One region of the Pantoea sp. X-Soil-YNGN-844 genome, then DNA from elsewhere that is predicted to be linked to it. Evidence: predicted binding sites of a transcription regulator. Region 1 holds the regulator's gene; the other holds the start of a gene.
The links. Region 1 encodes LexA, which represses DNA repair genes until DNA is damaged. Its sites were predicted from a motif close to TNCTGTATGTACATACAGNA; they were not measured.

Region 1 (6,446 bases):
CACCGGCGCATACCTCAGTGATGCTGGTCTGCGACCGCTGTGCAGCGGTAACGGAGAAACAGGCGCAGGGCGTGGAGAAGATTATCGCGACGCTGGCGGGTGAAGCGCAGTTCGCTTTACGCCACAGTGTGATTGAAGCGCATGGCCTGTGTGAAAATTGTGCTGCAGTAGAAGCCTGTACGCACCATGAAAGCTGCGAACACGATCATCAGGATGAGGGTAAAAAGCGGGGAAAACGCGGGTAACTGGCGCATCTTTGTGTGGTTCCGGTGCGGGTGCACCGGAACGTGTTAACTGATCAGCGCTGCATTACCAGCGGTGGTCTTTATTCTGGCCTTCCCAGTCCGTCACTTCACGCTCTGCTTCATCTTTCGCATAGCCATAACGTTCCTGGATTTTGCCGACCAGCTGATCGCGTTTGCCTTCGATAACCTGCATGTCATCGTCGGTCAGCTTGCCCCATTTCTCTTTCATTTTGCCTTTAAACTGCTTCCAGTTGCCGCTCGCTTCATCTTTATTCATGGCAGACCTCCAATCCTCGGGGTTTAATGATTATCTTGTTACTTAACAAAATAACGATATAAAGCGCTGGTTAACTGCGCCGGATAAAGTTAATTGTAGTAGCCAGATTCACAAACCCGGAATAATACGGAATAATCTGTATCAGCCTGTACAGCGTCAGGCATCAAACCAGCTGTTCTGACGCCAGTGCCTGCGCCAGATGAGCCACAGTGACAGACCGCGCAGCGCCAGGAAAACCGTTACCGCCAGCCACAGTCCGTGATTGCCCAGCGCCGGTACGCTCAGCAGCGTCAGAAAGTAGCCTGCTGCTGCTACCACCATGCTGTTACGCATCTCACGTCCGCGCGTCGCGCCGATAAACATCCCATCCAGCAGATAACACCAGACACCGATCAGCGGCATAACGATCTGCCAGACCAGATAGCGGTCAGCACTTTGTTGCAGCGAAGGAAGGGAGGTCAACAGGGTAACAATCTGCGGGCCAGCAATGGCATAGATCAGCGAGAAGAACAGCGCCACCACCACCGCCTGCCGACAGGCAGAGTGCCAGACGCGCCGCAGTTTGCCGCCATCTTTTGCACCATGCGCCTCGCCGGCAAACGCTTCAACCGCGTAGGCGAAGCCATCCAGCGCATAGGCCGTGAACGTGATGAACATCAGCAATACCGCGTTAACTGCCACCACATCCGGGCCCAGCCGCGCGCCCAGCACGGTCAGCGAGGCGAAACAGAGTTGCAGCATCAGTGAGCGCAGCATGATATCCCGGTTCAGCCGCAGCAGCCGGCCGCTGTCACCGCGCCAGCTCTGCTTCAGCAGGCTCAGGGGAATACCACGCAGCTTCAGGACCCGCCAGACCATGATGCTGCCGACACCCAGCGTAATGTACTCCGCCAGCGCCGTGGCGGTTGCCGCACCCGCGACACCCCAGTGCAGGCCTATGACCAGCCAGAGATCGAGTACGATATTAACCACATTGCCCACCACCAGCAGGATCACCGGCGCGCGCGCATACTGCACGCCCAGCAGCCAGCCCAGAATGACCAGATTTGCCAGCGTAGCAGGCGCACTGAGCCAGCGAATCTGAATAAACAGCGCCGCCTGTTCCAGTACCGCGGGATTACCGCCAACCAGATGGGTCGCCAGCTGAATAATCGGATAACGTAAAGCGATGAACAGTACACCTGCCAGCAGCGCAATGATCAGCGGCTGCGTCAGTGCGCGTGCCAGCGCGGTTTTATCGTCCGCACCAAACGCCTGCGCCGTAAGGCCAGTCGTACTCATTCTAAGGAAAAGCAGCAGCATAAAGAGGAAGCTGGTCACCGTGGTCCCGACCGCAACCCCGCCAAGATAGACAGGGCTGTCGAGATGACCAATAACTGCAGTATCGACCACTCCCAGTAAGGGAACGGTGATATTTGAAAGGATCATCGGCAGCGCAAGCCGCCAGAGATTTTTATCGGTTGCCGTGATAAAGCGCATTCGCCGTTCCGTGCTCGGTGTCGCTGCGCAAAACAGTCAGCGACAAAATTAGGGCAGACAGAATAGCATCAGAAAAGGCGAATGCACGCAGGCCTAAAATCAGAGCCACTCGCCGTTGCGCACCACGCCAACCGCCAAACCTTCAATGGTCAGGGACTGTGCACGGGTATCGACAACAATCGGGTCAAAATCACTGTTTTCAGGCAGCAGATGCACGATAGCACCCTGCTTTTTCCAGCGCTTAACGGTGACTTCATCATCGATGCGGGCAACGACAACCTGGCCGTTGCGCACATCCTGGGTTTTATGTACCGCGAGCAGGTCGCCATCCATAATCCCGATATCTTTCATCGACATTCCGCTGACGCGCAGCAGGAAGTCGGCAGACGGCTTAAACAGGCCCGGATCGACCTTGTAGTGGGTTTCGATATGTTCCTGCGCCATGATCGGCTCACCGGCAGCAACCCGGCCAATCAACGGTATGCCTTCTGAGGCTTCTTCTTCCATTAACAGACGAATGCCGCGCGATGCACCCGAAACGATCTCAATGACACCTTTACGCGCCAGCGCTTTCAGGTGCTCTTCTGCCGCATTCGGTGAGCGGAAGCCCAGTTGTGCAGCAATCTCTGCGCGCGTAGGCGGCATGCCTGTTGAAGAAATATGGTCGCGAATCAGGTCATAGACCTGCTGCTGCCTGCTGGTTAATGCTTTCATCCCGCCCCCTGGTTGTTTATACAGTCGCTGTGAGTATATACAGGTATTGGCGAAATGGAAACCGATTGTCAGGCAAAACGCGGCTTCCGGCGCGATATGGAACGCTTATCGCAAATGTGTCCAGAGCAGCGCGATCCAGACAAACAGTGCCAGTAAGATGCTGATCAGTACCGCCGCAGAGCCCATATCTTTGGCCCGGCCCGCCAGCGGATGATGCTCCTGACCGATGCGGTCAACGACCGCTTCAATGGCGCTATTAAGGATTTCAACAATGACGACCAGCACCACTGCCCCGATCATCAGGATGCGTGAGACCACATCGACATCCAGCCAGCAGGCGATAATAATGGCGACCAGCGCAGCCAGGGCTTCCTGACGAAACGCCGCTTCATGTTGCCAGGCGGCACGCAGTCCCTGCCAGGAGTAACCTGCGGCTTTAACTATTCTGATAAGTCCGGTGGCATTATTTGCCATGATGTGGGAACCCTTTTATCGGATTGACGTCAATGTCTGGGCTGCGTGCAATTGGCACCACCACAGATCTTCGCTGCACTTTCTGGTATGCTTGCGGCGCTTTGCTAACAAGAGGCTTCATGTTGTCTATGTCAGGTTGGCGTAAACTCTATTACAAATTGCTTAATTTACCACTGTCGTTTTTGGTAAAAAGTAAGGCCATTCCGGCCGATCCCGTGTCTGAACATGGTCTGGATCCGACCCGACCTATTATGTATGTTTTGCCTTACGATTCGAAGGCCGACTTACTGACTTTACGCGCGCAGTGTCTGCGGCATCATCTGCCTGACCCGCTCTCTCCGCTGGAGATTGATGGTTCACTGCTGCCGCGCCACGTATTTATCCACGATGGCCCGCGCGTCTTCCCCTATTTTGTGCCCAGCGTGGAATCGGTGAAAATCTTTCACGATTACCTCGATCTGCATCGCAATAATCCTACGCTGGATATCCAGATGCTGCCGGTAACGGTGATGTTTGGTCGCGCACCAGGACGTGAAGTTCAGGGCGAAGCCACGCCACACCTGCGGGTGCTGAACGGCGTACAGAAATTCTTTGCGGTGATCTGGCACGGACGCGACAGTTTTGTTCGCTTCTCGCCGACCGTTTCGCTGCGCCGCATGGCCACGGAACACGGTACGGATAAGTCGATTGCCCAGAAACTGGCTCGCGTGGCGCGCATCCATTTTGCCCGTCAGCGGCTGGCGGCGATTGGCCCGCGGTTACCGGCGCGTCAGGATCTGTTTAACCGTCTGCTGCAATCCAAAGCGATTGAAAAAGCCGTCGAAGATGAAGCACGCAGCAAAAAAATCTCCCATGAGAAAGCGCAGCAGAATGCTGTCGAGATGATGGAAGAAATTGCCGCCAACTTCTCTTATGAAGCGATTCGCGTTACCGACCGCGTGATGGGCTGGCTCTGGAGTCGTCTCTATCAGGGCATCAACGTCAATGGCGGCGAAAAAGTGCGCCAGCTGGCGCAGGATGGCCACGAGATTGTCTATGTGCCGTGCCATCGCAGCCACATGGATTATCTGCTGCTCTCCTACGTGCTCTATCATCAGGGCCTGGTCCCGCCACACATTGCTGCCGGTATCAACCTCAACTTCTGGCCAGCCGGCCCGATTTTCCGTCGTCTGGGCGCATTCTTTATTCGTCGTACTTTTAAAGGCAACAAGCTCTACGCCACGGTGTTCCGTGAATATCTCGGCGAGCTGTTTACCCGCGGCTATTCGGTTGAGTACTTTGTCGAGGGTGGTCGTTCTCGTACCGGCCGCCTGCTGGACCCGAAAACCGGCACCTTAGCCATGACATTGCAGGCGATGCTGCGCGGCGGTAACCGCCCGATCACGCTGGTGCCGATCTACATCGGCTATGAGCACGTGATGGAAGTGGGTACTTACGCCAAAGAACTGCGCGGCGCGGCGAAAGAGAAAGAGGGCTTCATGCAGATGGTGCGTGGCTTGCGCAAGCTGCGCAATCTCGGTCAGGGTTATGTTAACTTTGGCGAGCCGCTGCCGCTGGTCAACTATCTCAATAAGCAGGTGCCGGAATGGCGCGATGCCATCGATCCGATTGAGCCGCAGCGTCCGAGCTGGTTAACACCGACGGTCAATGATATCGCGGCCAGTCTGATGGTGCGTATCAATGAAGCGGGCGCGGCCAATGCCATGAACCTCTGTGTTACCGCTTTGCTGGCGTCACGTCAGCGCTCACTCACCCGTGAACAGCTGATTGAACAGCTGGAGTGCTATACCCAGTTGCTGCGCAATGTGCCTTATTCACCTAACGCGACCGTACCCGATCTTTCAGCGGAAGCGCTGCTGGATCACGCCATGGGTATGAATAAGTTTGAGAGTGAAAAGGACAGTATTGGCGACATCATCATTCTGCCGCGTGAGCAGGCGGTGCTGATGACCTACTATCGCAACAATATTCATCACATGCTGGTGATGCCGTCGCTGATTGCCGCCATAGTTCAGCAGCATCAGACGCTGACTGAAGCCGAACTGCTGCGTCAGGTGAGCCTGATCTACCCGATGCTGAAGAGCGAACTGTTCCTGCGCTGGCAGACCGATGAGCTGCCGCAACTGCTGACCGATATCAGTCAGGAGCTGGCGCGTCAGGGCCTGATTACCTTCGAAGCCGGTGAGTTGCGCTTTACTGCGGCACGCTACCGCACGCTGCAACTGCTGGCTGCCGGTGTGCGCGAAACGCTGCAGCGTTATGCCATTACCTTCTCTATTCTCAGCGCCAAGCCGACGATTAACCGTGGCACGCTGGAGAAAGAGAGCCGGACGCTGGCGCAGCGTCTGTCGGTACTGCACGGTATCAACGCGCCGGAGTTCTTCGACAAAGCGGTCTTTACCTCACTGGTGCTGACGCTGCGTGACGAAGGGTATATCAGCGACAGCGGTGATGCCGATGTCGCGCAGACCCTGGCGACCTGGCATATCCTGGCTGACCTGGTCACCAGTGATGTCCGCATGACGATTGAAACCGCGGTGGCGCACGACTGACACCCGCGCCCAGTAAAAAGGCGACCTCATGAGGTCGCCTTTTTTATAGACCAGGTCTGGTCCGATTCGCTGTAAGACGGTGCCTGCTCAGGGAACATGGTCAGATCGGAAAGACGCAAAAGCGTCATCCCTGACTGCTCGGCCCGCGCCGTCCCTGGCGCGGGACGCTTTCCTCTTCTGCCCATGTTCCCTGCTCGTTGAGCTTATCCATTGCTGCCAGATTCACCCTCATCAGGTTTGGCGACTTCCCGGATCGCCTTTTTATGTCTGGAATCTCTCTATCAGAACAGCTGGCTGAACGGCGGAGAATTCATCAGCACACCGAGGAACAGCACCATCCCGACATAGTTATTATTGAGAAAAGCCTGGAAACAGGGCTGGCGCTCGCGTCCGGCGATCAGCTTCTGCTGATAAACAAACAGCGCAGCCGCCAGCAGCAGCGTCCAGTAGAAGGCGCCGTTCAGATGCAGCATCATGCCCACCAGCGCCATCAGCAGCAGGGTTGCCAGTTGCAGCAACCCGATGATCAGCTTGTCGAAACGACCAAATAAAATCGCCGTCGACTTTACGCCAATCTTGAGGTCATCATCCCGATCAACCATCGCATACTGGGTGTCGTAAGCGACCGTCCAGCAAATGTTGGCAATAAACACCAGCCAGCAGACCAGAGGTAAGGACTCACTAACTGCGGACCAGGCCATAGGA
Region 2 (6,446 bases), 1.0 Mb from region 1:
GACATAGGCAGAAAAGCGCCTGCAACCGGTGCCAGCGCCTCAAAGGCGGCCAATGCGCAGAACACCACCAGCGCAATCAGCGAGCCGGGTAACTGCTGTTCGCTGATTGTCGCAGCACCAAGCCAGAGCAGCAGGGTTACGGTTACGCCGCTGATCAGCAGCAGCAGGCTCTGGGCGGCGGCCTGCAAACGGTGTTGCTGGCTCTGTGCCTGCTGCCAGCGCTCTTCATCCTGGTCAAGCTGCTGACGCCAGCTCTGCGAAACACCATATAACGTCAGTTCAGCCTGCGCCGACAGCCACTGCATCAGCTGCAGACGCCAGCGGGCGCGTCCATGGGCAATCGCGATACCTGCCGGTGAGCCCAGACTATAAAATAGCGATGGCATCAGAACCAGCGTACTCAGCATGATACCGCCCAGCGTCAGTGCCAGCGGAATATCAATAAAACTCATCCCGAAGGTGACTACCACTATCACCACAAATGCGCCGAGCAGCGGCGAAATAACGCGCAGATAGAGATGATCGAGTGTATCAACATCGGTGACAAAACGGTTGAGCAGGTCCGCCTGGCGGAACTGTGACAGCTGTCCCGGCGAAAGTGCCATCAGGCGGCTGAAGGTATGGACGCGCAGATGCTGAAGCACCCTGAACGTCGCATCATGGCTGACCAGACGTTCAGCATAGCGTGCGGCGGTGCGGATGATCGCAGAGCCACGGACGCCAGCCGCGGGCAGCATATAGTTGAAGGTATAGAGGCCCGCTACACCTGCTACTGACGATGCGGCGAGAAACCAGCCTGACAGGGTCAACAGGCCAATGCTGGCCAGCAGGGTAGCAATCGCCAGCACGATGCCCAGCGCAAGACGGAAAGGGTGGCGCAGCCAGAGACGAAGAAAAGGACGCAAGGCCGACATTAGCGGATCTCCTGTTGACGATGCTTCAGCATTTCGCTGAAGGCACCGGGCTGTTGCGATAGCTGCTGCCAGTTGCCCTGTTGCACCAGTTTACCCGCCTCCATTACCCAGAGAGTCTGCCAGCGACTCAGCGTATCAATCTGATGGGTAATCATCAGGGTGGTCTGGCAGGCAGCTGCCTGGTTCAGGGCCAGCATCACATGACGTTCGCTGAGTGCATCAAGGCTGGCTGCCGGTTCATCAAGCAGCAATAAATGTGAGGATTTATAGAGCGCGCGTGCGACCGCGACCCGCTGTGCCTGACCCACCGACAGCTGATTACCACCATCGCCGGGCTGAGTTTCAATCCCCCTGGGCAGACGAGGCAGGAACTCGTTAATGCCACACGATTCCAGTAGCATCGCAAAGCGCTCGCTATCCCAGACCGCATTCATCACGATATTGTCGCGTAAGGTGGTGGCCGGTAACTGAGGATTCTGTCCTACCCAGCTAAGTTGCTGATGCCAGTCACTCCGCCGTATATCACGCAGTTCGACGCCATTCGCTTTCAGCGAGCCCTGATAAGGCAGGAAGCCAAGCAGTGCGTTCATCAGTGCCGTTTTCCCGGCTCCGCTTTGACCGACCAGCGCAATCTGCTCGCCAGCGGCAATAGTGAAAGTGAGCGGGCCGCACAGCACCTGACCATCAGGCGCGCAGACCCGCAGATCATCGGCGACAAGCGCGATGGAACGGTCGGCTGTGAAAGGTAACTGACCCTCCTGCGGCGCGGCGTCAGGTGTCGCCTGCATAAAGGCCTCAAGTGCATCGGCACCGCCAACCGCCTGGGCTTTGGCATGATAGAACGCGCCGAGATCGCGCAGTGGCTGGAAAAACTCCGGGGCGAGGATCAGCACCAGGAACCCGGCAAACAGCGTCACGCCGTGGCCATAATCACCGAAATGTAATTCGCCCAGATAGGAGAAGCCAAAATAGACGGCTACCACAGCAATGGCTAACGAGGCAAAAAACTCCAGCACGGCGGAGGAGAGAAACGCTAAACGCAGCACGTCCATGGTGCGCTGGCGAAAATCAGTGGTGGCGTCGGCAACCGCCTGCTGCTCTGCTTCACCACGATGAAACAGCCGCAGCGTTTCTCTGCCGCGCAGACGGTCGAGAAAATTACCGCTCAGGCGGGCCAGCACCAGGAAGTTGCGGCGATTGGCCTCGGCCGCACCCATGCCGACCAGCGCCATAAACAGCGGAATTAACGGCGCAGTGGCAAACAGGATCAGACCTGCGGTCCAGTTCAGCGGAAAAACAGTCAGCAGAATGCAGCAGGGGATCAACACCGCCAGCGTCATCTGCGGCAGATAGCGGGCGTAGTACTCCTGCATCTCTTCGATTTGCTCCAGCAGCAGGGTTGCCCAGCTCCCGGCTGGTTTTCCCTGTATCCACGCCGGGCCCAGCGCAGACAACCGGTCTAAGACCTGCTGACGTAACGCCTGACGGATAGCCTGCCCCGCCCGATAACCGGTTAGTTCGCGGGCATAGTTAATCAGGGCGCGCAGTACGAAGCAGAGCAGTAACAGCACGATACTGACCGTCAGGGTTTCACGCGGCTGCTGGTCTATGATCAGCGCCTGCAGCAGCGAGGCCAGTAAACCCGACTGGGCAATGATCAGCAGGGCACTTACCATGCCCAGCAGCGTGTTGAGCCGCAACCAGCGACCGGCGAAACGACGTTGCTGACGAAGCCAGCGGGTAAGATGCTGCTGCCGCGATTTGTCCATGCGAGACCATGCTAAATGTCGGTGACAGGGGAAAATGGAAAGACATTTCCATCTCTTCAGGCGCCAGAATCTAGCATGAGAGCCATAAAAAAGGCGACGGAAAAACCGTCGCCTGGAACATTTGAGATCAGAGGGTTAACAACTTACCGATCGTTTTTAACCAGCCCGTCAAGAAAACGCTCAGCGTCTAACGCGGCCATGCAGCCGGTGCCTGCCGAGGTGATCGCCTGACGATAGATATGGTCCATCACATCGCCTGCCGCAAAGACGCCTGGGATGCTGGTCTGAGTGGCGTTGCCGTGCAGACCCGACTGAACTTTGATGTAACCGTTCTCCAGCGCCAGCTGACCTTCGAAGATAGCCGTATTCGGACTGTGTCCGATAGCAACAAACAGACCCGCGACTTCCAGCGCTTCTGTTTCATCACTGTTCTGGGTAGAACGCAGTGTCAGACCGGTCACACCCATCTGATCGCCTGTGACTTCTTCCAGCGTACGATGGGTGTGCAGCACGATATTGCCATTGCGCACTTTTTCCATCAGCCGGTCGATCAGGATCTTCTCTGCGCGGAAGCTGTCACGACGGTGAATCAGATGCACTTCAGCCGCGATGTTCGCCAGATAGAGCGCCTCTTCAACGGCCGTGTTACCCCCGCCAATCACTGCGACTTTCTGGTTGCGATAGAAGAAACCGTCACAGGTTGCACAGGCAGAGACACCTTTGCCCTTGAACGCCTCTTCAGACGGCAGACCCAGGTAGCGTGCTGATGCACCAGTTGCGATGATCAGGGCATCTGCTGTGTATACGCCGCTGTCGCCAGTGAGGGTGAACGGACGGTTCTGCAGATCAACGGTGTGGATGTGATCGAAAATGATCTCAGTATTAAATTTTTCGGCATGCTCGTGCATGCGCTCCATCAGCGATGGACCTGTCAGATCGTGCGGGTCGCCCGGCCAGTTCTCCACTTCAGTGGTGGTGGTCAGCTGTCCGCCTTTTTCCAGACCGGTGATCAGCACCGGGTTCAGGTTGGCGCGTGCAGCATAAACGGCTGCGGTATAACCCGCTGGGCCGGAGCCCAGAATGAGTAACTTACTGTGTTTGGCCGTACTCATGCGTTCCTCAGTTTCATTCGGCTGACATAGCCTGCGATTGTAGGGAATATCCTGCGACAATAACAAGACTTAGCCAATTTTGTTAACGATAGCTGCAAGTGGCGTAGACGATGAGCGGCGGTTTTGCCTGGTCAATGCGCCAGAATGGGGCAAAAATCGGCTTTAAAGGGTGCAGAAGTGGAAAAATACTCATTTAAAAACAGATACCCAGCGGTCTGTCTGGCATCTTGTCCTGAATTTGGTGATTTTACTTTGACAATCGCCTGCGCTTTTGCGAAAACATTATCAGAAGCGAATAACATTTATCGGAACAAAACAGGTTTTCCTCGCCTGTTTTGCGTGTAACGCCGAATAAAAGCAGCCTGATATGGATAATGACGCATGATGTGGACAGACAACATGCGTCATATCGATAAGTGTCAGATCACAGGCTCTGTTAGCTCACTTCAAAAATGCCCCGAACATTGAGCGTTTTCAGGGCGTGGCAGGTAAAGGGAAGGAATTAAGAGAGACAATAATAATGGTAGACAATAAGAAACGCCCCGGGAAAGACCTCGACAGAATTGACAGGAACATTCTGAATGAACTTCAGAAAGATGGTCGTATTTCAAACGTAGAGCTTTCCAAACGCGTAGGCTTATCGCCTACGCCATGTCTTGAGCGTGTACGCCGTCTCGAACGCCAGGGATTTATTCTTGGTTACACTGCGCAGTTAAACCCGCACTATCTGGATGCTTCTCTACTGGTATTCGTTGAGATTACTCTGAATCGTGGTGCGCCGGATGTGTTTGAGCAATTTAACGCCGCTGTGCAAAAACTTGAGGAAACTCAAGAGTGTCACCTCGTTTCCGGCGATTTCGACTACCTGCTGAAAACGCGCGTACCTGATATGTCTGCCTACCGTAAGCTGCTGGGTGAAACCCTGTTGCGCCTGCCGGGCGTAAACGACACGCGAACTTATGTGGTGATGGAAGAGGTCAAACAGAGCAATCGACTGGTGATCAAAACTCGCTGATGCGGGGCAGGTGCAAAACCTGTGAGATTTCGGTACACTCCTGTGCATTCATACAGGATCAGCGTCGGGCTTGCCCGACGCTGTTGCTTCTTACTTTACAGGCACCTGGAGAGTCCTCTTGAGCCAGGAATATACAGAAGATAAAGACGTTTCGTTACAATCGCTGAGCAGTGGACGTCGTCTGCTGGAAGCGTTGCTCATTCTGGTGGCGCTGTTTGCCATTTACCTGATGGTTTCACTGGTCAGTTTTAACCCTTCCGATCCGAGCTGGTCGCAAACGGCCTGGCATGAACCTATCCACAATATCGGCGGCAGCGTCGGTGCCTGGCTGGCTGACACCTTACTCTTCATCTTTGGTGTGATGGCATACGCCATTCCACCCGTCATCCTGGGCTTGTGCTGGATTGCTTTCCGTCAGCGCGACAGCCAGGACTATTTTGACTACTTTGCCGTCGGGTTACGCTTAATTGGCGTTCTTGCGCTGGTGGTCACGACCTGTGGTATGGCAGCGCTGAACGCGGATGATATCTGGTACTTTGCTTCAGGTGGCGTGATTGGCAGCCTGGTTAGTAATGCTATTGCTCCCTGGTTTAGTCCGGCTGGCGGCACGCTGATGCTGCTCTGCGTCTGGGCGGCAGGAATAACCCTGTATACCGGCTGGTCCTGGCTTACCATTGCAGAGAGAATTGGCGGCGTTGTCATGGGCGTGCTGACGTTTGCCAGCAACCGTTCACGTCACGATGAACCCTGGCAGGAAGAGGATGACGAGCGGGAGGGGCAAGATTATGCGGATGTCCCTGCTCTGCATGCCGCCGATCAGGATGATGACGTGCTGCTATCTGCTCCGCGTGCTGCCGATCAGGAAGAGGATGTGCTGCTTTCCGCGCCACGTGCTGCCACTCAGCCTCTGCCGTCACAGCCGGATCCGCTACTGGCGAAAGCGGCGGCCGCAACCAGTGCAGCGGTAGCCGCCACTGCGGAAGCTGCAGACGTGACCATCGCTCCTGCGGCACCGATTAACACGGCACCTGCTGCAGCGGCCTTTACTGCATCGGTGCCTGCCGCGTCAGCAGCAGTGCCTGCATCGCCGACGGCACAACCTGCTCCAGCATCTGCACAGAGCACCCCTGCATCCTATGGTGCAACGACGGCCCCAACGACGGCGCAGAGTGCTTCTGCAGCCGCAGCTCCACCACCGCTTTACCACTTTGAAATGCCAGACGAAGCCCCGGCTGCGCCGTCGTTCAATGCTTATGATGATGACGAACCTAAAATGGGTAACTGGCGTGACACATCAGCGACCCCTGCGGCCGCAACAGTCACCGCTGCCGCTACGGCGGCCACACGCACTGCACCCGTTTTCGACCTGGCACCTGAAACCAATCTGAACCCGCAGGTTAAGCAGGGTATCGGACCGGCGCTGCCGCGTCCTAATCCGGTAAAGCTGCCTACGCGTCGTGAGCTGGCCTCTTATGGCATTAAGTTACCTTCGCAACGCATGGCTGAAGAGAAAGCCAAAGCGGAAGAGAGTGAAGCGGCCCCGGCTACGTCGGTTTCCACTGCACCTGATGCAGAAGAGGCACTGCAGCAGGCTGAACTGCGTCAGGCCTTCCAGTCTGAACAGCAGCAGCGTTAC

Region 2: a site for LexA is predicted at 4,849-4,868, ahead of AC6I8C_RS06185 (DNA translocase FtsK 4TM domain-containing protein). Genes of this name have one in related genera too.

Annotation. Positions count from the first base shown of each region.
Region 1 is NZ_AP036007.1:316,482-322,927, reverse strand. Features, by position in the region: gene zur (zinc uptake transcriptional repressor Zur) at 1-245, shown strand, start outside; gene AC6I8C_RS01375 (CsbD family protein) at 310-522, opposite strand; gene dinF (MATE family efflux transporter DinF) at 679-2,001, opposite strand; gene lexA (transcriptional repressor LexA) at 2,101-2,715, opposite strand; gene AC6I8C_RS01360 (diacylglycerol kinase) at 2,821-3,189, opposite strand; gene plsB (glycerol-3-phosphate 1-O-acyltransferase PlsB) at 3,318-5,741, shown strand; gene ubiA (4-hydroxybenzoate octaprenyltransferase) at 6,023-6,446, opposite strand, start outside.
Region 2 is NZ_AP036007.1:1,347,543-1,353,988, forward strand. Features, by position in the region: gene cydC (heme ABC transporter ATP-binding protein/permease CydC) at 1-914, opposite strand, end outside; gene cydD (heme ABC transporter permease/ATP-binding protein CydD) at 914-2,683, opposite strand; gene trxB (thioredoxin-disulfide reductase) at 2,827-3,795, opposite strand; gene AC6I8C_RS06175 (hypothetical protein) at 3,940-4,140, shown strand; gene lrp (leucine-responsive transcriptional regulator Lrp) at 4,316-4,810, shown strand; gene AC6I8C_RS06185 (DNA translocase FtsK 4TM domain-containing protein) at 4,929-6,446, shown strand, end outside.